Regions from separate parts of the Peribacillus sp. FSL P2-0133 genome, predicted to be linked through region 1. Evidence: riboswitches for the same ligand, from Rfam matches in the RefSeq annotation. Region 1 holds a riboswitch; each other region holds the start of a gene.
The links. A riboswitch is a leader RNA that binds a small molecule or an ion and turns the genes downstream of it on or off. The one in region 1 is predicted to bind preQ1.
Positions count from the first base shown of each region.

Region 1 (4,252 bases):
GTGACATATTGCGGAGTGAGCCCGATGGAATAAAAGAAAATAACCTGGACCAACTGCCGGAGTTTTGAGGGGGAGACTGCCTGATATGGGCAGTTTTTTCTGTTTGGATGCGTTAAAAAAGAACCAGCATGATTAGCCGGATCTTATTTTTCATACTGATAAGATTCAGAGATTTCGAGCAGTCGGCCACAGGACTCGACAACCTCGATGATTTCCATCCATGACATGTCCAGACCCAATTCATTAGCATGGGAAATCTTATCCCGTAACTTCCGGATGGCATTCGCATCCTTCTTCCCTTTACTTTTCGAAGGGATTTGGAAGAAGCGCCTCAAATCTCTATCTTTATGTATGATATCGAATTTATCACTGATTTGCAGGCACTCTATTATATTGATATCCTCGTTTTTATCGATTCTCCTTCTATATAATTCGGTTGCCTTTTCTAAACGGTCTTCGCTGATCATTGGATACCAGCTGCCATCGCCGAATCTATCCTGGATGATATCGCTCATCCTCATTTCCAATAAAGTAATGTATCCGAATATCAGCATCCTGATCGGAGGCTTTTGAAGGTCGGCATGGGTAATCAACTTTTTAATCGAATTATTCTCTAATACGAACACCCTTGTTTTATTCTTGAAAATCTGGAGAAGCTGGATCAAAGGGGTTGAATCCGAAACCATTTCCCTTGGTGAAAAGTTTCTCAAATATTCAGAGATGCTTCCTTCACCGAGTTCCTCCCTTTCGATATACCCGATGATTTCCCCCTGATCTTGCACTGCCAATATATCAAAATTCTTTTTTTCCAATGCTTTATGGATATCCACCGCCAGATCGTTTTTATGGCAAAACTCAAGCTCCTGGGCAATGCTCTTAACCGTTATATTCTCTTCATAAAGAGTTTTAAGACTAAGATAGCTGTTATTGCTTTTTCTTTTGCTTTCATTTAACATCTTTCAACCTCCGCTCAGGAACACTTTCTGCCCGATTTTCCGCTTAAATCATAGAAAATGTATGCGGTCGCCACTAAAATAAAGTCCACCATAGTGGACTCAATTCCATTCATGTGGATTTTTTGAAACCATCAAAGGCCATCAACTGCATTGCCTACCGCCGTTTCCTCATTCCCTTTCTCTTCCCAACCTTTGCAAACATCCACCCAATCCTCCGCGCCTGAATATTCAAACAACTCAGCGAGTTTAAGTTCTATTGCAGAGTTCGCACTGCCGCATGCCGGGAACAATGACTCAAAGCGTTTCATCGATACATCAAGAAAAACAGCTAGATCATTTGCCAGACCAAACGGGCAAACTCCTCCGATCGCATGGCCGGTCTGTGCAAGCACTTCTTCAGGTGAAAGCATTCGTGCCTTGAAACCGAACGTCTGACGAAATTTCTTATTATCCACTTTCGCGTCCCCTGCGGCAACAACCAAAATGGCTTTTTCACCTTCCCCCTTAAAGGAAAGAGTCTTAGCAATCCGCGCTGGGATAACACCGATGGTTTCCGCTGCTTCAATCACCGTAGCACTCGATGTTTCGAACTCCATTACATCGCCTTCCCGATCCCATTGTTTAAAATGGCTTTTGACACTCTCGATCGACATACTATATTCACTCCTTTGAAGTACATATTGAAATAATATCATCCTTCATTGCAATAAATCAAAATCCAATTGAGCTACTTCCCGTGCTTGGAAACTTATAAATTAAAACCATTCTTTACAAATTGACGAAATAAGCTTACATGGGATACTATTAAACATCGGGCAAACGCCTAAACGTGGTTCGTAACCATCCCACGATAAAAAACTAGGGAGAGAGTAAAATGAATGTTCGTACACTCGTGATAAGCGGGTTATTGGCTGCCTTGTATGTGGCGGTCTCATTGGTGTTCCAACCAATATCATTTCAGATGTTCCAATTTCGTGTACCGGAAATATTGAATCATCTGATTGTATTCAATAAAAAGTATATCTACGGTATCGTCGGCGGAGTCTTCATATCGAATCTGCTATTTTCGCCGATGGTGCCATATGACTTGATTTTCGGGGTGGGGCAATCTCTGCTCGCCTTATTGCTTGTCATTTTTGTTTCTCGGTTCATAAAAGGCATTAAAGGACGGATGATCGCCACGATTATCTTTTTCACTTTCACAATGTTTTTAATTGCAATTGAACTGAACCTTGCCCTGGGGTTCCCATTCTGGTTAAGCTGGATGACCACGGCTGTCGGTGAATTCGTTGTCCTCTTGATTGGAGCGCCAATCATTTATGGAATGAACAAAAGAATTCAGTTTGAAAAGTGGCTTTAATGGAATCTTCTCGTCGCGAACCCACTATAATGAAAAGAGCTGTCTGCATGATGCGGCAGCTCTTTTTTTTCACCAATGAACTCGAAAATGATAAACTACTAGTAAGAATGGTGGTGGCCCTTTGAAAAAAGTCCTGACCATAATCGGTCTATTGGTAATTGCAATATTTATTTTTTCTAATGCAGAGTTATTCACTTTGGTTTGGAAAAGTGATCTAGATTCTGTTATTGGCATTTTGAAGGAAAACCTTTTGCTTACATTTATTGTGACATTCGTATTAATGTTTGTACAAAATTCTTTTACAATCATTCCCTTGATTTTGCTCCTGACTATCAATGTCACGATATTCGGATTCATATATGGATATCTATGGAGTTGGTTTACAAGCGTTGTTGCCTCAGGTTTCATTTTTTATGCAGCAAGAAACTGGTTTCAGGAGTTTCTCTTAAAGAAGATTGGCGAAAAGTGGCAAGAATCTGTTGTGGAGCATGGCTTCATGTACGTTTTTACAGGCAGGATTTTCCCTCTGATCCCAACAAGCTTAATTAACTTGGTAGCTGGAGTCAGCACCGTCACTTTCAAGGATTTTTTATTAGCGACGTCACTTGGCAACCTTATATACTTTTTCTTCCTTTCGCTCATTCCATATGGACTGCTATCTGTTGAAATGAACCAATATACGCTAGCAGCACTCGCACTCTTCTTCTTACTATTTTTCATTATCTATAAGCGTGCAAAAAAGAAAAAGAAACAAACCTTCTTCAGAAAAAACAGGTGACCACTTTGGCCCCTGTTTTTTATTTAGGATTCTGCATATATTTTTTTCCGATAGTTTGTTAAAATGTGTATGTAATTTTACCTTAGAAATGTCTTAAAATCAGGGAGAATCTCCATGTCCAAACGCTCCATCTTAGCAATATATATCCTATCCGGGATTCTTACACTAGTCGTGTTCGACTATTTTTTAACTACAAATATCCAAAACAAAGAGGTCTTCATTCAACTTCAAAGAGCGGAAGGATTTGTTTTCCTTTTATCAATAGGCTTGGTTTTATTTCTTTATTTAGCTAAAAGGGAAGAATTCAAGCAATTAAAAGAAGCGGAACAACGTCGGCGTACACTCATCAATTCAATGGTCGATTTCGTTAACTTCAAGGATGGTGATGGCCGTTGGCTTGAATCCAATACCTTCGGCCTTCAATTATTTCAATTGGAGCATGTAGACTATAAGGGAAAAAGAGACAGTGAGCTCGCAGAATACTCCGAATTTTATAAAGAGTCGTTGATTTACTGTGAAGTTTCCGATGAAGAAACGTGGGTAAAAGGGGAAATCACAAGGTGTGAGGAAATCGTCCCTCTTCCCGATGGCAATCACAAGACCTTTGATACGATCAAAGTTCCCCTGTTCAATGAGGATGGTTCACGAAAAGGCTTAGTAGTCATCGGCAGGGATATTTCTGAAAGAGTAGTCGCGGAGAATCAATTATTCGATAGTGAACAACGCTATAAATCATTGTTTGAACACAACCCTTATCCGATGCTGATGCTTGATTTAAACGGAATGATCACGACCGTAAATCCAAGGTTTGAAACGGTAACAGGCTTTCAACAAGAAGAAATACATGGAGCCTCATTCATTAATTTGAACTTCTCAGCAGAAGACGCGGAATTGATCCGTACATCTTGCCAATATGTCATGGAAAACCAAAAGGGGATAAAAAAAGGGAAAGATATAGAATTCCTGACGAAGTACGGGAAGTCCATCTTACTTTCTTGTTCGTTTGTCCCGATGATGGTTGGGGAGGATTTAGTCGGAATCATTACTTATGCTAAAGAAGTCACTCAAATTCGGGAAACCGAAGCACGCTTAAGAAGAACTGAAAAATTATCGATAGTCGGCGAACTTGCCGCAAGTGTGGCCCACGAGGTACGAAAC
Region 1 covers NZ_CP150254.1:495,666-499,917, reverse strand. The annotation lists gene MKY17_RS02450 (DUF3892 domain-containing protein) at 1-68, shown strand, start outside; gene MKY17_RS02445 (hypothetical protein) at 144-956, opposite strand; gene MKY17_RS02440 (YbaK/EbsC family protein) at 1,088-1,609, opposite strand; PreQ1 riboswitch class I at 1,780-1,824, shown strand; gene MKY17_RS02435 (QueT transporter family protein) at 1,831-2,316, shown strand; gene MKY17_RS02430 (VTT domain-containing protein) at 2,438-3,094, shown strand; gene MKY17_RS02425 (PAS domain-containing sensor histidine kinase) at 3,209-4,252, shown strand, end outside.

Region 2 (4,252 bases), 1.9 Mb from region 1:
ATCGGCTCCCTTGTGTTTCGACACCTATCTTCATTTTATTTTCATGTAAGATCGCTATCAAGCCGTTTAGGTTTTTCAGCAGAGCCGGGTTTCCGCCTGATATCGTCACGAAGGAAAAACCAGAACCCCCAATTCGCTTCAGCTCATCCCATATTTCTCTAGCAGTCATCTGGACGGTATCTTCCTTACCGGTGCCATCCCAAGTAAATGCGGAATCACACCAGGCACATGAATAATCGCAGCCAGCCGTCCGAACGAACATGGTTTTTTGACCAATGACCATTCCCTCACCTTGGATGGTCGGTCCGAAGATTTCCATAACCGGGAGTTTACTCACTTTCCATCCACTCCCGTCTGGCTTCGGCATAGCTTGTCGGCGTTTCGTATAGTCGAACAAATTCGACTCTAGCACCCTCATATTCTTTCAATGAAAGGGCTTCGGCCATTTTTTCATAAATCCAGACAACCATATTTTCAGCTGTTGTATTCATGAGCGGCAGGGTTTCATTCAAATAACGATGATCCAGGTGGATTTCAATTTCATTTTTCCATATATCCTTGATGTCCCCGAAATCTATCATCAAACCGCGTGAATCCGTATACCCGCTCAATCCGAAAATGACCTTATATGTGTGGCCATGCAGGTTCTTGCATTTTCCTTCATAGTCATGCAGATGGTGCGCCGCGTCAAAGGTGAATTCCTTACTCACGAGAACCCTCTTGTTTGTATACTTCAATTGGCTGCGCTGAATATCTTCATCTATTTTTTGGAGTTTATCCACTATAGTAAAACCGTACATCATGAAAGCACCTTCCGTCTGCTTACATAATCATCCAGTCCTTTTTTCCGCAGATTACATGCCGGACAATCTCCACAGCCGTCGGAGATGATCCCGTTATAGCAAGTCAGGGTCTTTTCGCGGACAAAGTCGAATGCACCAAGCTGATCCGCAAGCTCCCATGTTTCTTCTTTATTAAGCCACATAAGCGGCGTATCAATCACGAATGACTGGTCCATCGACAAGTTCAAGGTCACATTCAACGATTTAATGAATACATCGCGGCAGTCAGGATATCCGCTGAAATCCGTTTCACAAACACCGGTGACAATATGTTTAGCGCCAATCTGACTCGCCAGCACTCCGGCAAACGAAAGGAACAGCAAATTCCTCCCTGGTACGAACGTCGACGGCAATTCCCCTTCTTCTCCATCCGCCACTGCAATATCACTTCTCGTCAATGCATTCGGTGCCAGCTGGTTCAGCAGCGACATGTCAAGGATATGATGGTTCACGCCCAATTCCTTGGCAATGTTTTGAGCGCATTCGATTTCCAAGCTATGCCGCTGATTATAATCGAACGTCACGGCTTCCACTTCCTCAAATCTCTCCAATGCCCAGAACAGGCACGTCGTACTGTCCTGACCTCCGCTAAACACAACCACTGCCTTTTCTTTCTTCTTCATTTCTATAAAACTCCTTTTTACGGAAAAAAACAGCACCCTAAGAATAGAGCACTGTTTCTCCTTAGTTTTTTTGAGAGGGTAGCTAGAACCTCTTCCGCCTTAACGCGGAATATTATATTTTTCCAAGTCAATAGTAACTTGAAAACGATAATAAATCAAGATGATTATATTTAGTGAATATTAGATCTGATGGAAAATTTGGTTATCTTTTCATTGCTTAAATATCCCATTATCCGTCCGATAAAATAGTATGAATAAAATATCGATAAAGGGGTCCATTAATTTGAAAAGCATTAAAGGAAAGATATTGGTGGCATTTTCACTCATCATATCTTTATGTGTCATCTTAGGAGCATACAACATTTACAGCAGCAACAAGTCTCTGGTATATTCCCAGGATATCATCGAAAAGGAACTTCCGCTTCTTATCCAAGATGAAAAACTGCAATATAATCTAGCACAAAGAACCGCATTCGCCCGAGCCTATATTCTATATGGTGACGAGAGTTATAAAGAAAGGTTCTTACAATATACCGAAGACAGCAAGGTCCTCCAGGAGGATCTCCTCGCTTTAAGCGATTCTGATAATGCGAAGGAATTGATCGAGAAAAGCGTGGATTGGAGGACCATGATTGTAGACCGGGTATTTCCACAATATGAAAAGGGAAATGAAGAACGCGCGAAAGAGATACTCAAAAATGAAGTGGCACCAATCAGCAATGAAGTAATGGAGGGTTTCAAAGAGCTTGCTTCTGAACGCGAGGAATTGATTGTCACTTCTGGTGAAACCGTCATCGCAAGCGGGAAATCGGTTAAGACGACAAGTATCATCATATCCATTGCGGCAGTCCTTATCGGCCTTCTGCTGGCGCTTGTGACTGCCAACCTCATTACCACCCCCCTCCTTAAAATCAGGGACAGGATGAAAATGGTGGCTGAAGGAGAGCTGAATCATGAGCCCCTGGAGCAAAAGTCATATGATGAAATGGGCGAATTAACGGTATCCGCCAACCAAATGCAGAAAAACCTTCGTGATACGATTGAAAAAATGCTCGTTGTGTCCGAATCCGTTTCCAACCAAAGTGAGGATCTGACTCAATCAGCAAATGAAGTGCAGCAGGGCAGCAAACAAATAGCGACTACAATGTATGAACTTTCGGAAGGTTCGGAGTCACAAGCCAACCGGGCATCTGAAATGGTTCGGATGATGGATGATTTCACCGGTAGGATCGAGTTGGCCTTCCTAGAAGGAGTGGATGTAGCTAAAAGTTCAACCGAAATCCTTTCCTTGACCAAGGAGGGCACCACTTTAATGCGCAGCTCAGTCCAACAGATGCAATGTATTGATGGGATTGTAAAAAATGCCGTAGATCAAGTGAAAGGGCTGGATTCTCAATCGCAGCAAATTTCACAGCTTGTGCAGGTCATCAAGGATATATCCAATCAAACCAATCTATTGGCGCTGAATGCTGCCATAGAAGCCGCTCGTGCTGGTGAACATGGCAAGGGCTTTGCCGTCGTCGCCGATGAAGTGCGGAAACTCGCTGAAGAGGTCACACACTCCGTTGGGGATATCACCAATATTGTCTCCGCCATTCAAACGGATTCAAAAACAGTCGTCCACTCCCTGGAAGATGGTTATACACAAGTGGATGAAGGCACGAAACAGATCACGCTCACAGGCCAAACCTTTGAAACAATCAATCACTCTGTCGGGAATATGGAAATGAAAATACAGCATATAACAGACGAATTGAACTATATCTCCACAAATAGCAAAAATATCAATCAGGCTATCGAAGATATCGCAGCGGTTTCTGAAGAGTCCGCGGCTGGAATCGAACAAGTCTCCGCCTCTGCTCAGCAATCCAGCTCTTCAATGGATGAAATCACGCATCATGCCAGTGAACTTGCATCTTCGGCAGAACTGCTGACTGAACAGGTTAAGAAATTCCAATTATGACACTAGCAATTTCCCGTCACATGAATGCGGGAAATTGCTTTTCCTTCCCATTATATAGGTTGTTTCATTTTCGTATATTCGGGGAATAAATAACTATACACAATAATAAATCATTAAAAAGCAAATCTATCAAAAGCGGCTGGAAGTGAATGTTTTCCTTTATTTTCAGAATATTTAGTGTATAATTAATTAAAGGAATATTTTAACTTAAATATCCATCACTTCCAATAACCGCTACTGCAAATCCCGACATTTCCTTTCAACACCATGCACGGGCACTTCTACTCAGTAATGATCCATTGCATGCTTTCTCTCGAATCTAACCGTTCACAACTTTATTCACACAAAGACACGATTTCTACTCCAAATCTGTAAAAAAAGGTTAAATTTCACTAATGATATGTTACTATTAAACTAAGACCTTTTAACCCCATAAGGAGGAATTCATATGAAACGTTTTTTCAAATTCATAACAGATTTTAACGAAAGAAAAGCACTGGAACGGGAAACCGAAGAATTCTTTCGCAAAGAATACGAAAATTATATGAAGATGAATCCTGACAATCAAAGAAAAAGAAGGAGATTAGCTCCTAGATTTTATGTGATTGATGGCGGTAAAAAGGGCTCCAACCTTGAGATTTCTGACAGAAAGAAATCCAGTTAACCAGATTCCTTCCATAATCAGCTACCAATGATGCAGCTCAAGACCCACGAACGTTAAATCTCCATGATAAACGGAGATTCGTGACCATTCCATTCATTAACAATATATAAGCCGAAAGCTCAGATATGCTTCTGAGCTTTTTTTATTTTGCATTCTTATA
Region 2 covers NZ_CP150254.1:4,426,867-4,431,118, forward strand. The annotation lists gene queE (7-carboxy-7-deazaguanine synthase QueE) at 1-337, opposite strand, end outside; gene queD (6-carboxytetrahydropterin synthase QueD) at 330-800, opposite strand; gene queC (7-cyano-7-deazaguanine synthase QueC) at 800-1,465, opposite strand; PreQ1 riboswitch class I at 1,521-1,563, opposite strand; gene MKY17_RS21290 (methyl-accepting chemotaxis protein) at 1,749-3,428, shown strand; gene MKY17_RS21295 (hypothetical protein) at 3,877-4,092, shown strand.
Region 2: linked by a shared signal. The riboswitch ahead of queC (7-cyano-7-deazaguanine synthase QueC) and the one ahead of MKY17_RS02435 (QueT transporter family protein) in region 1 are both predicted to bind preQ1.

Region 3 (4,252 bases), 1.9 Mb from region 1:
AAACAAAATAAAAAGCTCCCTGCACCCATTATTGGAAATGTGCAGGAAGCTTTTTTTGCTGTTTACTCGTGAGTTTGGAGCGAATACTAGTGCAAAGAGTATTACTCATAGAATGTAGTAGTAAACTCATGAATTATGAGCGTTTACTCGAGAGTATGGGCTATTTACTTGTGAGTTTCGCACTTTTACTCGTGAGTTTCACACTTTTACTCGTGAGTTTTGCTGTTTTACTCGTAAATTGGTGCCGCACTCAGAATATCGCATCGTTTACTCGTGAGTTTTGCACTTTTACTCGTGAGTTTTGCTGTTTTACTCGTGAGTTTTGCTGTTTTACTCGTGAGTTTTGCACTTTTACTCGTGAGTTTGCGCTATTTACTCGTAAATTGGTGCCGCACTCATGATTTCGCACCGTTTACTCGTGAATTTCACACTTTTACTCGTGAGTTTGCGCTATTTACTCGTAAATTGGTGCCGCACTCAGAATATCGCACCGTTTACTTGTGAGTTTCGCACTTTTACTCGTGAATTTGCGCTATTTACTCGTAAATTGGTGCTGCACTCAGAATATCGCACCGTTTACTCGTGAAATTCACACTTTTACTCGTGAGTTTTGCTGTTTTACTCGTGAGTTTTGCACTTTTACTCGTGAGTTTTGCTGTTTTACTCGTAAATTGGTGCCGCACTCAGAATATCGCATCGTTTACTCGTGAGTTTTGCACTTTTACTCGTGAGTTTTGCACTTTTACTCGTGAGTTTTGCACTTTTACTCGTGAGTTTTGCTGTTTTACTCGTAAATTGGTGCTGTACTCAGAATATCGCATCGTTTACTCGTGAATTTCACACTTTTACTCGTGAGTTTTGCACTTTTACTCGTGAGTTTGCGCTATTTACTCGTAAATTGGTGCTGCACTAATGATTTCGCACCGTTTACTCGTGAGTTTCGCACTTTTACTTGTGAATTTTCTCTATTTACTCGTAAATTGGTGCTGTACTCAGAATATCGCACCGTTTACTCGTGAAATTCACACTTTTACTCGTGAGTTTTGCTGTTTTACTCGTGAGTTTTGCACTTTTACTCGTGAGTTTCGCACTTTTACTTGTGAATTTGCGCTATTTACTCGTGAGTCTCGCACTTTTACTCGTGAGTCTCGCACTTTTACTCGTGAGTCTCGCACTTTTACTCGTGAATTTCGCACTTTTACTTGTGAATTTTCTCTATTTACTCGTAAATTGGTGCTGTACTCAGAATATCGCACCGTTTACTCGTGAAATTCACACTTTTACTCGTGAGTTTTGCTGTTTTACTCGTGAGTTTTGCATTTTTACTCGTGAGTTTGCGCTATTTACTCGTAAATTGGTGCTGCACTAATGATTTCGCACCTTTTACTCGTGAGTTTAGCACTTTTACTCGTGAATTTCGCACTTTTACTCGTGAATTTCACACTTTTACTCGTGAGTTTTGCTGTTTTACTCGTGAGTTTCGCACTTTTACTTGTGAATTTTCTCTATTTACTCGTAAATTGGTGCTGTACTCAGAATATCGCACCTTTTACTCGTGAGTTACTCCATTCACGCAAAAAAAGGACCTAATTAGGTCCTTTTTTGTCTATTCCTTTATGCTTGCGATAATTGGCGCAGGAGAGCTTCATACATTCCCCTTGAACATGCGGGCCATATTTTTCACGAAAGGCCTCGAGGCAATAGCATTTATCTTGTTCTTTTTTGGTTCCATCCATCGAGTGCATCCCTCCTAGCTTTAACTGGAGACTACACGTTTCTCCAGTTCTACATTGATTCGTCCCAACAGTATGGCACCAATTGACTGAATGATCGTTTTAACGATGATTTGGCCGATGACCGCAGCTGGTACTGCTTCCCATGGCAATATATTGGCACCCAACGGACTTAGGCCAATCACGACAAATATCACCGAATCGAAAAATCCTCCAACGATTCCGCTGTAAAACACCCTCCAACTCATCGGGAGTTTTAAACGGGTATAAATTTCCGTATCCGCTGTTTCTGCGACCACGAACGATAATGCGGAAGCAAATACGATCAATAACGTATCCCCTAATAAGAATGATACACACGCAGATAAAATAAGTGCAGTGACGATACATATATAGGTCTTCGTGCGGCCGAATTTATTCTGGACCAGATCTCGAAAGATGAAGGTTCCCCCAATGAGCAATGTACCCATCGGAATGATGAACATGCCAAAATGCAATGGCGCAAAAGCTGCTGTAACCACATTCGCCGTGATGATGGATACTAAATACAATAAAATTCTTAACATTTCTTGATTCTCCTTATACAGAAAAAACAGCACCCTAAGAAAGAGCACTGTTCTCCTTAGTTTTTTTGAGAGGGTAGCTAGAACCTCTTCCGCCCGAGCGGATTATCATTTTCCTTATTTATCGTAGCTTGAAAGCGATTGGAAATCAAGAAGTTTCCATATGGCCGATTTTTGTCGCAGAAAACTGCTTGACCGGCTGTATATGAAAAGCCGACAATGATTGATAGAATAATGTTACGATCTTGATATGAGGTATAAAAACGCGAGGAGGAAAAAGATGATGAAAAAACCATCGTTTGTTCATGTTATTTATATCGCAACCCCACCAGAGAAGCTTTGGGAAGCCCTTACTAGCGGTGAAGTCACGAAGAAGTACCATTTTGGATGCCAAGTCCAGTCTGACTGGCAAGAAGGCTCAAGCGTTAAATATTTGCTGGAAGATGGGCGTATTACTGATCATGGTAAAGTACTCAAGTGTGAGCCGCTGCACCTGCTCTCGTTCACTTGGAACATGACAGGAGACGAAACACCTCGCGAGCAGCCTACTCGTGTCACTTTTATACTGCAGACTATGGATGATTCGACTGTGAAGTTAACGCTTAGGCATGAGGAGCTTTTGGAGACGGATTTCGTATATGATGATAATACCTTTGAAGGCTTGAATAATGGATGGCCAGCGATTCTAAGTAACCTGAAGAGCTTGCTTGAAACTGGACGGACCCTGCCGCCAATAACAGTAGATCGGAATAATTAAGTGGTAGTGGAAAACTATAAAGACACAAAGAAAGAGAGTTGATAGTGATGGATACGCAAATAATCACGAAATTTAAAATAGTCAAACCAACCAATGAAGTGTTTGAAGCCATAGTGGACCCAGAAAGAATCGGGAATTTCTGGTTCTCATCGAGTTCTGAAAGATGGGAACAAGGCAGGACGCTTACATTGAGATATAACGAATACGATGCTGAAGTGGTTATTAATGTATTGGAAGTAGAGGAAAATAGGAAAATCGTGTTCTCATGGGGAGGAAATGATCAAGAAACGATTGTTACAATTACACTAAAAGAGTTGGGTAAAATGAGTACAATTATTGAAGTGAACGAATCAGGTTTGAAAGAGGACGACCCCGAATTGATAAATAAAATGATAGGACAAAAGGAAGGTTGGGTTTATACATTAACATGTTTAAAGGGTTATTTAGAAAATGGGGTTAATACTTTGAGAGCATCAATAATTTTTTAATTCTTAAAAGGTGCTGGTTCAGATTAGAAAGATCACTAAAAATGCAGTTGGCCGTGCCTGACTCCCAGAACAATGGTACTTAAGATTTTTAAGCATGTTGTGTCCTATTGATAAGTCTTACCTATTTCCTAATTCTGCATTTGTTAATCAAGGTCAAAGAAAGCATACGGGAGGAGACTTTAAATGTTTCCGAGAAAAAACTCAAGGATGAATATCACCCTTGAGTTTTTTACTTTAGTTATGGTTTGACACGAAATTCAATCGGAAATCACTTTTAGATATATGCCCTTCGAAGCTTTTTTATAAGCTTCAATTCCCATTTTCTTGACTTTTTCTGATAAACTGGATGCTCTTAATAATTGGGTTCCTTGAATAACGGAAGGATCAATGAGGCGCACTTTGTTTTTCCTATGTATGTCGTATACCAATTGATTTTCTATCACCTTTACGTTACCATGGATCCGTTTTAAAAGATTTTGCACCTCATGGTCATCAGCGGAGCTTAACAAGGACATGACTTCTTCATCTGTACCGAGTAAGTCATCAAGGCTGATCAGGTTTTTAGCCAAAGCCAATTTTAAGGTCTTTGCCAATATATCATAACCATATATATTAAGTGGGTTCATGAAAAAATCAATAACTTCGCTGTAATACGTTTTCACAAACCATTCCGCCGATTCAATATTATCCAGATACATCCTTCCATTTATT
Region 3 covers NZ_CP150254.1:4,419,981-4,424,232, forward strand. The annotation lists gene MKY17_RS21230 (PadR family transcriptional regulator) at 1-2, shown strand, start outside; gene MKY17_RS21235 (hypothetical protein) at 1,587-1,736, opposite strand; gene MKY17_RS21240 (VUT family protein) at 1,757-2,299, opposite strand; PreQ1 riboswitch class I at 2,350-2,392, opposite strand; gene MKY17_RS21245 (SRPBCC family protein) at 2,580-3,053, shown strand; gene MKY17_RS21250 (SRPBCC family protein) at 3,101-3,541, shown strand; gene MKY17_RS21255 (HD domain-containing protein) at 3,799-4,252, opposite strand, start outside.
Region 3: linked by a shared signal. The riboswitch ahead of MKY17_RS21240 (VUT family protein) and the one ahead of MKY17_RS02435 (QueT transporter family protein) in region 1 are both predicted to bind preQ1.